3 regions of the Streptomyces antibioticus genome follow, and region 1 is predicted to be linked to each of the others. Evidence: riboswitches for the same ligand, from Rfam matches in the RefSeq annotation. Region 1 holds a riboswitch; each other region holds the start of a gene.
The links. Region 1 has a riboswitch for cyclic di-AMP ahead of AFM16_RS22950 (transglycosylase SLT domain-containing protein). Riboswitches for the same ligand answer to the same signal wherever they lie in the genome.
Positions count from the first base shown of each region.

Region 2: linked by a shared signal. The riboswitch ahead of AFM16_RS18865 (M23 family metallopeptidase) and the one ahead of AFM16_RS22950 (transglycosylase SLT domain-containing protein) in region 1 are both predicted to bind cyclic di-AMP.
Region 3: linked by a shared signal. The riboswitch ahead of AFM16_RS23960 (C40 family peptidase) and the one ahead of AFM16_RS22950 (transglycosylase SLT domain-containing protein) in region 1 are both predicted to bind cyclic di-AMP.

Region 1 is NZ_CM007717.1:5,055,457-5,060,328, forward strand. It holds gene AFM16_RS22945 (HAD family hydrolase) at 1-675, shown strand, start outside; gene AFM16_RS22950 (transglycosylase SLT domain-containing protein) at 705-1,190, opposite strand; cyclic di-AMP (ydaO/yuaA leader) riboswitch at 1,194-1,402, opposite strand; gene AFM16_RS22955 (polyprenyl synthetase family protein) at 1,937-2,947, shown strand; gene AFM16_RS22960 (LolA family protein) at 3,243-4,493, shown strand; gene AFM16_RS22965 (ABC transporter ATP-binding protein) at 4,501-4,872, shown strand, end outside.
Region 2 is NZ_CM007717.1:4,202,083-4,206,954, forward strand. It holds gene AFM16_RS18855 (PrsW family intramembrane metalloprotease) at 1-497, shown strand, start outside; gene AFM16_RS18860 (aldo/keto reductase) at 1,292-2,239, opposite strand; gene AFM16_RS18865 (M23 family metallopeptidase) at 2,334-3,389, opposite strand; cyclic di-AMP (ydaO/yuaA leader) riboswitch at 3,399-3,565, opposite strand; tRNA gene AFM16_RS18870 (tRNA-Met) at 3,879-3,952, opposite strand; gene AFM16_RS18875 (dihydrofolate reductase family protein) at 4,000-4,872, opposite strand, start outside.
Region 3 is NZ_CM007717.1:5,249,313-5,254,184, forward strand. It holds gene AFM16_RS23955 (tellurite resistance/C4-dicarboxylate transporter family protein) at 1-160, opposite strand, end outside; gene AFM16_RS23960 (C40 family peptidase) at 293-1,477, opposite strand; cyclic di-AMP (ydaO/yuaA leader) riboswitch at 1,486-1,655, opposite strand; gene pcrA (DNA helicase PcrA) at 1,901-4,399, shown strand; gene AFM16_RS23970 (M23 family metallopeptidase) at 4,460-4,872, opposite strand, start outside.

The sequences.
Region 1 (4,872 bases):
GTCGTGACGGGCCGACCGGCGCCCCGCGTAAGGCCGTTGCTCGACCGCCTGCACAGCAGGGGGCTCGCGGTGTGCGGCCAGGGCGCGCAGTTGTACGACGCCGGCGCGAACCGACTGCTCTGGTCGGTCACCCTGGACCGGGAGTTGGCCGAGACCGCGCTCGGCAAGATCGAGGCCGAGGTCGGGCAGGTGTACGCGGCCGTCGACCAGGACGGCGTCGACGGGCTCACCCTCATCGAGCCCGGCTACGAGATGCCGCACCCGACCCTTCCGGCGCTGCGCGTCGCCTCCCGGGACGACCTGTGGTGCGAGCCGATCAGCAAGGTGCTGCTGCGCCATCCGGCCCTGTCCGACGACGAGTTGGCGGCGACGGCCCGCTCGGTGGTGGGCTCGCTCGCCACGGTCACCATGTCCGGGCCCGGCACGGTGGAGCTCCAGCCGTGCGGGATCACCAAGGCGACCGGCCTGGCGCTGGCCGCCGAGCACCTCGGCGTCGGCCCGGCGGAGACCGTCGCCTTCGGGGACATGCCCAACGACATCCCGATGTTCGTGTGGGCCGGGCACGGGGTGGCGATGGCCAACGCGCACCCGGAGCTGAAGGCGCTGGCCGACGAGGTGACGACGTCGAACGAGGACGACGGCGTGGCCGTCGTCCTCGAACGTCTCTATCCCTGACCGACTCCCGATCCGGGGGTCGGCTCGGCTCAGTACGCGCCGAACACGTTGTCGATCGAGCCGTAGCGCGCGGCCGCGTAGTTGCAGGCGGCGGTGATGTTGGCGACCGGGTCGAACGGGTCGAACGAGGTCCCGGCCACGTGGTACGCGGTGAAGGTCGGGTCGATCACCTGGAGCAGGCCCTTGGACGGGGTGCCCTTGGCCGCGTTGGAGTCCCACAGGTTGATGGCGGCCGGGTTGCCCGACGACTCGCGGATGATGTTGCGGTGGATGCCGTTGTAGCTGCCCGGGATGCGCTTCTCGGCCATGATCGCGAGCGATTCGCGGATCCAGCCGTCCAGGTTGTTGGGGTACCCGGCGACGGTGGTGCTCGTGTTGCCGGCCGAGGTGGCGGCGGACGCGGTGGTCGCGCCGACGAGCGGCAGGGCGAGCACACCGGCGCCGGCGGCGGCCACGGCGAGGGTGCGGGCGATACGGGTGCGGCGGGTACGGCGGTGCTGAGCGGCAGCGGGCATGACGAGGTTCCTCTCCGGCGCCTGCGAGGTGAGCTGTCGGGTTCGGGCGGGAGCTGCCCGGCCGCGTCCGGACGGACGCGACTTCACCCCGAGCCGTACCGTTGTGTCCGTTTTCGTGGACATTTCGGTAGGGCGACTTACCTGGTTCCCCCGCTCCTGCCATGAGTTCTCGGTGGGTGCCGGGCGGCGGCAGGATTCGGCGTTCCGCTCGACAGGCCGGGAACGTATGCGAGAGCACATGTCCGGAACAAGAGGCCAATTCACAGTTCGGGCCTATTGACCTTGATCAGGGCTCTATGGGGTGCTTGATCCTTTGTGATCGCAAAGCCTCAACTCGCCTGAGTGGCACGAGGAGTCGGGGGGTACCCGCAGGGTGTCGCCCCGCGGGGCCGGACCAGGGGGAGTGAGCCAACTCACCGGCATCCACAAGAGGGGTGAAACGGGCAATAAGCCCATGCTCTGCGTAAAGGGTCGCGGCCCTGTCGGGCTTCCGCATTCCCCCGTATTGCCCACCTTGGATTTGCGGTGAATGTCTCTTCATATCGCCTGATCAGAAACATATCGGTCGGGATCCGACACCGCCCGCCCTGACCAGGGCGCCTCCCGGGCGAGTGCATTCGGGCCCGGGCGGACGTGGGGGCTATCGGTGATCGAAACGTGACCGGATACGCTGACTTGAGTGAGCGCAGAGACCTATCGACAAACCGCGTAATCGCCCGTAGACACCAGCAGACAGGAGACCCCTCGTGACCGTCGTCGAGCCGTTCGGGCTGAGCGTGCGGGACCAGGCTCTGGAAGCCGATGTCCAGGCCGGACTGGCGGCTGTCGAGGAAGGCTTGCTCGAGGCCACCAAGAGTGAGGTTCCGTTCATCACGGAAGCCGCACAGCACCTCCTGCGGGCCGGCGGGAAGCGGTTCCGCCCGCTGCTCGTGATGCTCGCGGCGCGCTTCGGCGACCCGTACGCGCCGGGGGTCGTGCCGTCCGCCGTGGTGGTCGAGCTGACCCATCTGGCGACCCTGTACCACGACGACGTCATGGACGAGGCGGCCGTGCGGCGCGGGGTGCCCAGCGCCAACGCCCGCTGGGGCAACTCCCTCGCCGTCCTCACCGGCGACTTCCTCTTCGCGCGGGCCTCGCACATCCTGGCCGACCTCGGCCCCGAGGCCGTACGGGTCCAGGCCGAGGCGTTCGAGCGGCTGGTCACGGGCCAGATCCTGGAGACCGCGGGACCGGTCGACGGACGGGACCCGGTCGAGCACTACCTCGACGTGCTCGGCGGCAAGACCGGCTCACTGGTCGCGGTCTCCTGCCGCTTCGGCGCGATGATGTCCGGCGCCGACGACACGGTCGTCGACGTGCTCACCCAGTACGGCGAGCGGCTCGGCGTCGCCTTCCAGTTGGCGGACGACGTCCTGGACATCGCCTCCGCCTCCCACGAGTCCGGCAAGACGCCCGGCACCGACCTGCGCGAGGGCGTGCCCACGCTTCCGGTGCTGCGGCTGCGGGAGCGCGCCGCCCGGCAGGGGCTCCCCGAGGACGTCGCGCTGTGCGAGCTGCTCGACTCCGACCTCAGCGACGACGCCCGGCTCGCCGAGGCGGTCGCCGCGCTGCGCGACCACCCGGCGCTGGAGCAGGCCCGCCGGGACACCGTGCGCTACGCCAAGGAGGCGCGCGCCGCACTGGCCCCGCTCCCCGAGTGCGACGCGAAGTCCGCGCTGACGGAGCTGTGCGACGCGGTGGTGCACCGGGCGGGCTGAACCGCCACCGGGGGCTGAACCGCCGTTCCCCTCTCCCGCGGTCCCCCTCCGCTTCCGTCCCTGGTGCGTCGTCGCGCGACCCCTACGGGTCCGGGCGGGCCACCGCCCTCGGTTGTCATACCGGAGGCGTACACGGAGTTGAGTCCTCGGGGTGACGCTTCGTCGGCGCCGATTTGGTCAGATGGACATCACGGAAAACACCACTCCTCACCGATTCGGGTGAGAATGGCGGCTCGGGGTGGGGACGTTCGCACGTGAGAGACCGGCCGCCGCCGACGACGGAGGTAAGGCACACATGGCACCGAACGCAACCGACGACAACACGACCGCCGGGGAGGCAGACGACCTGCGCGTCGGGCGGCGCAAGGCCGTGCGGTACGTCGTCCCGGTCACCGTGGTGGGCGTGGCGGCGGCGACGATCGGGCTGGTCCCGGCGCTCGCCGACTCCGGCGACCCCGACCTGCCGAAGATCACCGCACAGCAGCTCATCGACAAGATCGCCGCGTCGGACGTCGAGCAGTTGTCCGGCACCGTGAAGATCACCACCGACCTGGGCCTGCCCGACCTCGGCGGGCTGGAGAGCGGACTGCTCTCCGGTGCCACCGGCGGCGGCGACGGATCGTCCGCCGACCCGTCCGCCAAGCTCACCGAACTCGCCTCGGGCACCCACACCCTGCGCGTCGCCACCGACGGCCCGGACCGCCAGAAGCTCTCCCTCCTGGAGGACGCGTCCGAGTACAGCGTCATCCACGACGGCAAGGACGTGTGGGGGTACGACAGCGCCTCCAACGAGGTCTACCACTCCACCACCGAGGCGAGCGGAAAGGCGGGGGAGAAGCCTCCGGCCACGCCCGAGGGCCTCACCGAGGAGGCGCTCAAGGCGGTCGACGACACCACGTCGGTGACCGTCGACGGCACGGTCCACGTGGCAGGACGCGACGCCTACCGCCTGGTGATCAAGCCGAAGCAGTCCGGGTCCACGGTCGGCGCGATCAGCATCGCGGTGGACGCGAAGACGGGCCTGCCGCTGAAGTTCACGCTCACCCCGGCGAGCGGCGGCTCCGCCGTCGTGGACGCGGGCTTCACCCAGGTCAGCTTCGCCAAGCCCGCCGCGTCCACCTTCGACTTCACCCCGCCCAAGGGCGCGAAGGTCACCGAGGCGGACGACGTCGAGGCGGCACCGGAGGACCTCGGCGGGTCCCCGCTGCCCGGCGGCGGCCTCGCCGGGGAGCTGGGCGGTCCCGAGGGCGGCCCCGAGGGCGGCCACAAGGTCGTCGGCGAGGGCTGGACCTCGGTGGCCGTCCTGGAGACCGGCGGCGAGGGCGTCCCCTCGGACTCCGAGCTGAACTCCGAACTCGGCTCCGAGGCCGGCGGCGCGCTCAGCGGCTTCCTCGGCTCCTTCGGCGACAAGGTGAACGGCAAGTTCGGCTCCGGCACCGTCTTCTCCACCCGGCTGATCAACGCCCTGGTCACGGACGACGGCACGGTCTACGTCGGCGCCGTCACCAAGGACGCCCTGGTCAAGGCCGCCGACTCGGCGAAGTGAGGGGCTGATGGGGGAGCCGGGGAACGACGCCCCTGAGGGCGAAGGCCGCGACGGCGGTGACGTCATCCGCACCCGTGGCCTCACCAAGCGGTACCGCGGCGGCCAGCTCGCCGTGGACCGCCTGGACCTCGCCGTCCCGGCGGGCAGCGTCTTCGGCTTCCTCGGCCCCAACGGCTCCGGCAAGACCACCACCATCCGCATGCTGATGGGGCTGATCGAGCCCACGGCCGGTTCGGCGCACGTCCTGGGGCAGCCCGTGCCCCGGGCCGCGCGCCGGGTCCTGCCCCAGGTCGGCGCCCTCATCGAGGGCCCGGCCCTCTACGGCTTCCTCTCCGGCCGCGACAACCTCCTGCGCCTGGACGCCGCCGACCCGACCGCG
Region 2 (4,872 bases), 850 kb from region 1:
TGGTCTCGACCCGCCAGCGGGAACTGCGCACCGTGCGCGAGGAACTGCCCGCCTACACCGCCACCGGCTGGCTGAGCCCGGCCGAACCCTTCGCGCTCGGCTCGATGCGGGCCCGGCGGCTGGCCCGCGAGTACGCCGGACGCCACCTGGGCCGACAGGCCGCGCGGGCGGTCGCGGAGTACGAGGCGTACGCCACGTCACTGGCGTTCCTGCGGCACCGGGGCCGGCGCGGGCGGGCCGGCGCCGACTTCGTCGTACGGGAGCGGGAACTGCTCAACGAGCTGTGGCGCCGCAAGGACGTCGCCCGCCCGGCCCTGGACCACGCGGCCCGGATGACGGCCCCACCGGTACGGATCCCGGTGGCGCCGTGGCCGGTGTACGGGGTGTACGGACAGGGCCAGGGGTACGGCCCTCCCGCAGGCTACGGACACGCCCATCCCCCGGCCTACGCATATCCGACGGCCCCACACCCGCTCCCCAACCCCTACCAGTCGTAGGGCGCCGGACGGTTGGGCCCCGCAGGACCGGGCGGGCGCGGAAGATCCGGCACCGCAGGCCCAGGCGGGCGCGAAAGGTTCGGCACCGCAGGACCGGAGGGGTCGCAGACGCACCGGCGCCGGCGGATCGCTCGGACACCACGTACCCCAGACTCGGGCGGACCGCACAGGCCGCCGGACGGGCCGGGCGCGGAAGGTCCAGCCCCCGCAGGACCGGAGGGGTCGCAGACGCACCGGCGCCGGCGGATCGCTCGGACACCACGTGCCCCAGGCCCGGCCAGACGGCACAGGCCGCCGGACAGGCCGGGCGCGGAAGGTCCAGCCCCGCAGGACCGGAGGGGTCGCGGGCGCATCGGCTCCGGCGGATCGCTCGGACACCACGCGCCCCAGGCCCGGCCAGACCGCACAGGCCGCCGGACAGGCCGGACGCGAAAGGTCCAGCCCCGCAGAACCGGAGGACCGCAGACGCACCGGCGCCGGCGGACCACTCGGACACCACGCGCCCCAGGCCCGGCCAGACCGCACAGGCCGCCACGTGCCCCAGGGCTCAGACGAACCGCTCAAGCACCCCGTCCCCCCGGGGGCTCGGGGCGGTACGCCGTCGCGCATGACGGCGCAGGCGGCGCGCCCCCGACCCGATAGGCGGCTCGCCCCGACCCGAACAGCCCGGCGCCGCCCACGACCGTCCGCCCGCGCCAGCACCACCTCCGACCGTCCCGCGCCGGCGGCGCCCGGCACGACACCCTCGCCGCCCCCGCCGCTCAGCCCGACGGCGCCCAGCACGCCGCCGCCGCTCAGTCCGACGCCGCCGTGAGCCGTCCCACTTCCCCCTCCGTCAGCTTCAGATCCGCCACCGCCAGCAGGGCGGGGAGTTGTTCCGGGGTGCGGGCCGAGGCGATGGGGGCGGTGACCGTCGGGCGGGCGGCGAGCCAGGACAGGGCGACCGTGGCGACCTCGGCGCCGCGCTCGCGGGCGATCTCGTCCAGCACGAGAAGGACCCGGCGGCCCCGCTCCGTCTCCAGGTGCCCGGCGGCCCTCCCCGCCCGCGCGCTGTCCACCGTCGCACCGCCCGGCCGGTACTTGCCGGTGAGGAAGCCGGAGGCGAGCCCGGAGTAGGGGAGGGCGGCGAGCCCCGAGCGCTCGGCGAGGTCCTGGAGGGCGCCCTCGTAGGTGTCGCGGGAGACCAGGTTGTAGTGGGGCTGGAGCGCCACGTACCGGGCGAGGCCCTCGCGGTCGGCGAACTCCAGGGACGCCCGGAGGCGTTCGGGCGAGATGTTGGAGGCGGCCGTGTACCGCACCTTGCCCGCCCGCACCAGGTCGTCGAGCGCGCCGACGATCTCCTCGACCGGCACCTCGGGCTTGTCGAAGTGGGTGTAGTACAGGTCGATGTGGTCGGTGCCGAGGCGGCGCAGGGAGGCGTCGGCGGCGGCCTTGATGTTGGCGGCGGTCAGGCCGGGGAAGTCCGGGTGCTGGCTGACCTTGGTGGCGATCACCAGGTCGTCGCGGTTGCCGCGGGCGGCGATCCAGCGGCCGATCAGGGTCTCGGACTCGCCGCCGCTGTTGCCCTCGATCCACGCCGAGTAGGAGTCGGCGGTGTCGAGGAAGTTGCCGCCGGCGGCGGTGTAGGCGTCGAGGACGGCGAAGGAGGCGGTCTCGTCGGCGGTCCAGCCGAAGACGTTGCCGCCGAGGGCGAGCGGGAAGACCTGGAGGTCGGAGGTGCCGAGCTTGCGAAGAGCAGTCATGCCTCTTCCCAACGGTCACCGGTGCCGGGACGATTCCGCCCGCCGTGCGAACAGCGTGTGAAGCGGCGGGCGGATCAGTCCGAGCCGGGAAACCTCAGGGGTTGAGGCCCTTGCTCCGCAGCCAGGCCCCCGGGTCGATGCCCGACGCACTGCCGCCCGGGTGGACCTCCAGGTGGAGGTGGGCGCCGGTGACGTTGCCGGTGGCGCCGACGCGGCCGATGACATCGCCGGTCGCGACCTTCTGGCCGACGCTGACGCTGATCGACGACTGGTGGGCGTACCAGATCTCGGTGCCGTCGTCGAGGGTGAGCACGGTCTTGTAGCCGTACGAGCCGTCCCAGCCCGCCGACGTGATCGTGCCGCTGTGCACGGCCTTGATCAGCGTGCCCGTGGGGGCGGCGAAGTCCAGGCCGGTGTGGTAGCCGGAGGACCAGTAGGCGCCGGCCTCACCGAAGGTCGAGGTGATCGTGTACGAGGAGGTCGGCAGCGCGTACTGCGTGGCCAGCTCGGCGAGGCGCGCGGCCTCGGCCTTCTCCTTGGCCTCCGCCTCGGCCTTCTCCTTGGCGGCGGTGGCCTTGGTCTCCGCCTCCTTCTCGGCCTTGGCGACGGCGTCGGCCTCGGCCTTGGCCGCGGCTTCCGCGGCGGCGAGCTGGGCCTGCGTCTCGACCTGCGTCTGCTGCGACTCGACCTGGGCCATGATCCGGCTGCGCAGGGCCTCGCCGGCGTCGGCGGCGCTCTGCGGGGCGGTGTCGTCGGCCTGCGGGGTGGTCACGCTGCCGAAGCTGCTGAGCGTGGGGGCGGTGTCCTCGGCGGGCTCGTCGTCGGATATCAGCGAGCCGACGTTCGGCAGGTCCGGCATGGAGATGGAGACCGGGGCCTTGCCTGTGTTGGCGCTGGCCATCCCGCCGGCGCTGACGGCGGCGATGACGCCGACGCCGAGCACGGTGGAGCTACGGGCGAACCCTCCTCCGCCGCCGCGCTGCTTGGCGACCCGGTGCTTGCCCCGGACCGGGCGGACGGACTCCGCGGTGGGGTTCCACTCCTCCCAGGGGCCCTCGTCGTCGGTGCGCGCGCCGCCGTAGACGAAGGTGTCGGCGGACCGCTGACTCGGCACGAACGGGGCTTCGGGGGCAGGCCGGTTGGACACCACGCGGGCGCACTCCTTTCCTTCCGCCGCCTACCGGGTTAGCTGACGGGTTCGGAGCGGGAAGGTCTCCTACGCGCGTATACCGTTCGTGACTCTGCGAGTTCACGGGCGGCTGCCGTGCGATTCACCCCAAGGTGGTGGTTCCCCGGTTCCCTTGCGGGATTCGGCGCGTGCGCACGGAGCCGTCGCTTGTGACGGCTGGGACGACCGCGCTGCGTTATCGAACGTTAATAGACCCGGGGGCGCTATTCCAAGCTGTTCCCCTTGATCAACAACATTTCTGGCCTGGACTTTCAGGCCATGAACGATGAAAAACGGGCGAGTTGACCGGCGCCGCCCCTACCCCGGGAACCGTTCAGTAGTCATCCCCGTTTTGATGGTGACTCACTTGTTATGCGCAGAGCGCACGGCCGGTCACCGGTGGTAGCCGCACATGGACGCGGAACGCACCGAGGGCCGGAACCCTCTCGGATTCCGGCCCTCGGCCTTCAGTAGCGGGGACAGGATTTGAACCTGCGACCTCTGGGTTATGAGCCCAGCGAGCTACCGAGCTGCTCCACCCCGCGTCGATGAACACCACTCTACGCCATCCCGGGGGTGGAAAGCACATCGGTTATCCGGGCAGGTGCCGGTTGGGCTTCTGGGCCCGTTCCGCGTACTCCGGGAGGACGACGACGTCGACGCCGTGGGCCGCCAGCAGGCCGCTGCCGTCCGCGTTCTTCACGAAGGTGTCCGGCTCCCGCCAGGCCGTGACGACCCGGCGCACCCCCGCGTCCAGGACGAGCCGGGCGCACGGCGTGGGCCGGGAGGCGCGGACGGCGCAGGGTTCGAGGCTGCTGTAGACGGTGGCGCCGGCCAGCCGCGGGTCGGCGGGGTCGAGCTTGGCGAGGGCCGCCTCCTCGGCGTGCGCCTGGAGGTCGTCGCCCTCGCGGGAGTGGCCGCGGGCCAGCTCGGTCCCGTCGGCGGCCACGACCACCGCGCCCACGCTGAACGCCGTGTCCGACGGCGGGCACTGCGTGGCCAGCTCGCAGGCGAGGGCGAGCCAGTGCCGGTCGGCCGCGGCGGGGAGGTCACCGGTGCCGGGGGCGGTGGGCTCGTAGCGCATGAGGACGACGTCCTCGATCCGCCGCGTCTCGGTCAGCCGGAGGCGTCCGCCCTGGTAGGCGCCGGGGCCGAAGAGCCGGGGCGCGTCCGGGTCGCCCACGAAGAGGGGGGCGAGGACGAGCTGGAGTTCGTCGGCGAGGCCCTGCTGGAGGAGCTGGCTGTGGACGGTGCCACCGCCCTCGACCATCAGCCGGCGCACCCCGCGCTCGTCGTGCAGATGGGTGAGGAGGCGCCGCCAGTCCAGCTCGGCGCCGAGGGGGACGACGTCCGCCGCGATGCCGAGCGCGCGGGCCCGTGCCGCGCCCTTCTCCGTCGTATAGACGACTTTCTCGCCGCCGCTGTGCCAGAAGCGGGCCTCCGGGTCCAGCTCGCCGGAGCCGCT
Region 3 (4,872 bases), 190 kb from region 1:
CGCGCGACAGGCCCTCGTGGCCGGCCAGGTGCAGGGCGATCGACAGGATGCCGGTCGCCATCACGGCGGCCCCGGCCGCCGGGGGACGCTCCGCCCACCAGGCACGAAGGGCGGGACCGGCGGGACCGGAGGAGGGCGCGGAGGAGGGGGAGCCGGGCATGGAGCCGATGCTAGGGAGTGCGCGGCGCCTTCAGCGGGGGCACGCGCGCGGGGGCGGCGAAAAACCGGCATACGCGCGCGTACCGCCGAAAACGCGTACCACCGGAAAGCGGTCCACGCGCGTGTGCGTGCGTCAGGCCGGCCGGACCACGCTGTGGATCGCCGACTCGCCGTCGTAGTAGACCGACTCCTCGCGCACGTACGTGCCCGGCTTCGGGGCGTGGATCATCATGCCGTTGCCTGTGTAGATGCCGACGTGGCTGACGCCCTCGTAGAAGAACACCAGGTCACCGGGGCGGGCGTCGGTGAGGGAGACGGTGGTGCCGAAGGTCACCTGGTCGTAGGTGGTGCGCGGCAGGGCGACGCCTGCGGCCTTCCAGGCGGCCTGGGTGAGGCCGGAGCAGTCGTAGGAGCCGGGGCCGGTCGCGCCCCAGACGTACGGCTTGCCGATCTGCGCGCGGGCGAAGGCGAGTGTCTTCTCGGCCTTGGTGGAGACCACGCCGCTCTGGGACGGCGAAGGCGAGGGCGAGGGCGAGGGCGAGGGGGAGGGAGACGGGGACGGGGACGGGGACGACGTGCCCGTGTCCGTGGCCGGCGCGGCGGCCGCCTGTCGCTGCGCCAGTTCCGCCGCCTTGCGCGCGGCCTCCTCCTGGCGCTGCCGCTCGATCGCCGCCAGTCGCGCCTGCTCCTGGGCGGTCAGCCGGGACAGCAGCTCGCGCGCGGTGGCGAGCTTCTTCTGGACCGTCGCCTTGGCGGTCTTCAGCTCGCGCTGGGTGTCGGTGAGCGCGGCGAGACTCTCACCGGCCTCCCGGCGCTTCCGCATCGTCGTCGACTGCTCGGTAACGTAGTCGTCGACCATGCCCTTCTGACGTTCGGTCAGGCGCCCCATGAGCTGGGCCTGGTCGACGTAGTCCTGCGGGGTGTCGGCGAGCAGGAAGGCCGCCGTGTCCGGCGCGGCGGCTCCGGTGCGGTACTGGGCGGCGGCGAAGGAACCCAGCTCCTCGCGCGCCTCGTTGAGGTTCTGGGTGCGTCGGGCGACGTCGTCGAGGAGACCGGCGACGCGCTTGCGCTGGGTGGTCGTCCTCTCCTTGGCGGCGTTGTACTTCTCGGTCGCCGACTCGGCCTGGCGGTAGAGGTCGCCGACCTTCTTCTCGACCTCCTCCAGGCTCGGTGTGCCGTCGTCCGAGGAGGGGGCGGCGTCGGCCGACTGGGAGAACAGGGCCACGGACGTGAGGGCGGCGGTGGCGAGGGCGGGTGTGCGGATGCCCGCCACGCGCGGACCGGAGGCACGCCGTGGCTTGCGGTGCTGCGACGCCAAAGGAGGCGACTCCTTCCATCGTCCGCCTACCGGGTTAGCTGTCGGGTTCGGGCGGGTGGTTCGGAAGGGTTGCCCTACGGCCTGTCCCCGCGCGGGACGGGGAGTCGGGCCGATTCACCCCGGAGTTTCGGTGGGTCCCCGGCTCCGGGCGCCGCACGGAAGGGGGCGTGGCCGGACTCGGCGGAGGCCGCGCGGCCCGGCGAGGTTCGCCGGTGGAGGTCGTACGGCCTGTTCGGCACGGTAGCCAACGTGTGAGGCCCTTGTGAAGGTTGATGGGTGATATGTCCGATACATTTTCGTGACCTGAGGGAAAGGGTCCTCGTTCGATCACGGGTTGTGATAAGGCCGCGCCGGAAGGTGAGTGGCGGGATGTTTCGGGGACCGGGACCGGTTGTCAGTGGCGCCCCCTAGACTCGGAGAGCGATGAGCAGCCTCTTTGACGACAGCTTCCTGGCGGACCTCCAGGGCCCCCGCGCCCATGAGGAGGAGCCCCCGCCGCCGCCCGAGGACGATCACTCTCCGGAGCAGCTTCCGGACGATCTGTTCGGCGGGAAGTTCGACACGCCCCCGGACCGGGACGCCCACTACCGCGACGGCGCCCCGCGCCCGGTGCTGGACGCGGCGGCCCTCCTGGACGGGCTGAACGACAACCAGCGCGCGGCCGTCGTGCACGCCGGCACCCCGCTGCTCATCGTGGCCGGCGCCGGCTCCGGCAAGACGCGCGTGCTCACCCACCGCATCGCCCACCTGCTCGCCGAGCGCCAGGTCCACCCGGGCCAGATCCTCGCGATCACCTTCACCAACAAGGCCGCGGGCGAGATGAAGGAGCGCGTCGAGCAGCTCGTCGGCCCGCGCGCGAACGCCATGTGGGTGATGACGTTCCACAGCGCGTGCGTGCGGATCCTGCGCCGCGAGTCGAAGAAGCTCGGCTTCACCTCCTCCTTCTCGATCTACGACGCCGCCGACTCCAAGCGTCTGATGGCGCTCGTCTGCCGCGATCTGGACCTCGACCCCAAGCGCTACCCGCCGAAGTCCTTCAGCGCCAAGATCAGCAACCTGAAGAACGAGCTGATCGACGAGGAGGACTTCGCGGCCCAGGCAGGTGACGGCTTCGAGAAGACCCTCGCCCAGGCGTACGCCATGTACCAGTCGCGGCTGCGCGAGGCGAACGCCCTCGACTTCGACGACCTGATCATGACGACGGTCAATCTGCTGCGCGCCTTCCCCGATGTCGCCGAGCACTACCGCCGCCGCTTCCGGCACGTCCTGGTCGACGAGTACCAGGACACCAACCACGCCCAGTACGCCCTGGTCAGGGAGCTGGTCGGCACCTCCGAGCACCCGGTCGACGTCCCCCCGAACGAGTTCGACGTACCGCCGGCCGAGCTGTGCGTCGTGGGCGACGCCGACCAGTCGATCTACGCCTTCCGGGGCGCGACGATCCGCAACATCCTCCAGTTCGAGGAGGACTACCCGGACGCGACGACGATCCTGCTGGAGCAGAACTACCGCTCCACGCAGACCATCCTGTCCGCCGCCAACGCGGTCATCGAGCGCAACGAGTCCCGCCGCCCCAAGAACCTGTGGACCAACGCGGGCGCGGGCGCGCGCATCACCGGCTATGTCGCCGACACCGAGCACGACGAGGCGCAGTTCGTCGCCGACGAGATAGACCGCCTCACGGACGCGGGCGACGCCAAGGCCGGTGACGTCGCGGTCTTCTACCGCACCAACGCCCAGTCCCGTGTCTTCGAAGAGGTCTTCATCCGCGTCGGCCTGCCCTACAAGGTCGTCGGCGGAGTCCGCTTCTACGAGCGCAAGGAGGTCCGGGACGTCCTGGCCTATCTGCGGGTCCTGGCCAACCCGGAGGACTCCGTCCCGCTGCGCCGCATCCTCAACGTGCCCAAGCGCGGCATCGGCGAGCGCGCCGAGGCGATGATCGACGCGCTCTCCCAGCGGGAGAAGATCAGCTTCCCGCAGGCGCTCAAGCGCGTCGACGAGGCGTACGGCATGGCCGCGCGCTCCACCAACGCCGTGAAGCGGTTCAACGTCCTGATGGACGAGCTGCGCACGATCGTCGAGTCCGGCGCCGGCCCCGCCACCGTCCTGGAGGCCGTGCTCGAACGCACCGGCTATCTCGCCGAGTTGCAGGCGTCCACCGACCCGCAGGACGAGACCCGCATCGAGAACCTCCAGGAACTCGCTGCCGTGGCCCTGGAGTTCGAGCAGGAGACCGCCGAGGCCGAAGGGGGCGCGGCGACCGGTGGGCTCGCCGCCTTCCTGGAGCGGGTCGCGCTGGTCGCCGACTCCGACCAGATCCCCGACGAGGACGAGGACGGCTCGGGCGTCATCACCCTGATGACCCTGCACACCGCCAAGGGCCTGGAGTTCCCGGTCGTCTTCCTCACCGGCATGGAGGACGGCGTCTTCCCGCACATGCGCGCCCTCGGCCAGACCAAGGAGCTGGAGGAGGAGCGCCGGCTGGCCTACGTCGGCATCACCCGCGCGCGGGAGCGGCTCTACCTCACCCGCTCCGCCCTGCGCAGCGCCTGGGGCCAGCCGTCGTACAACCCGCCCTCCCGGTTCCTGGAGGAGATCCCGGGGACGCACGTGGACTGGAAGCGGACGGGCGCGGCCGCGCCGGTGTCCTCCGGGCCGGTGTCCGGGGTCGCGGCCTCGCTGTCCTCGTCCCGCTCGCGCTCCTCGGCCTCCGGCGCGTCCGGATTCGCGACCCGCCGGGGCGCGGCGGAGAAGCCGGTGGTCGCGCTGGCCGTCGGCGACCGGGTCACCCACGACCAGTTCGGACTGGGCACGGTCGTCGGGGTGAAGGGCACGGGCGCCAACGCCGAGGCCACGATCGACTTCGGCGACACCAAGCCGAAGCGGCTGCTGCTGCGGTACGCGCCGGTGGAGAAGCTGTAACGACGACGCGAACGGCCCCCTCTCCACAAGGAGCGGGGGCCGGACCGAAGCGTCGAAGTCCTACGTCGGGTCGAGTCCGTGGCTGCGCAGCCACGACAGCGGGTCTATGGCCGAACCGCCGGCCGGCCGGACCTCGAAGTGCAGGTGCGGGCCGGTGGAGTTGCCGGAGTTGCCGGAGTACGCGACCGGATCGCCGGCCTTGACCGTCGTACCGGAGGCGACGCGGTAGCTGGAGAGGTGGCAGTACCAGGTCTCCGTGCCGTCCTTCGCCGTGACGATCAGCATGTTGCCGTAGGCGCTGTTCCACTGGGTGCGGACGGTGCCGTCGGTCGCCGCCACCACCGAAGTGCCGTAGGCCACGGGGAAGTCGATGCCGGTGTGCTGGGACATCCAGTTGATGCCCGCCTGGCCGTAGTAGGCGCTCAGTCCGCGCTGGGCGACCGGCAGGGCGTACTTGGGGCGCAGCCGCTCCT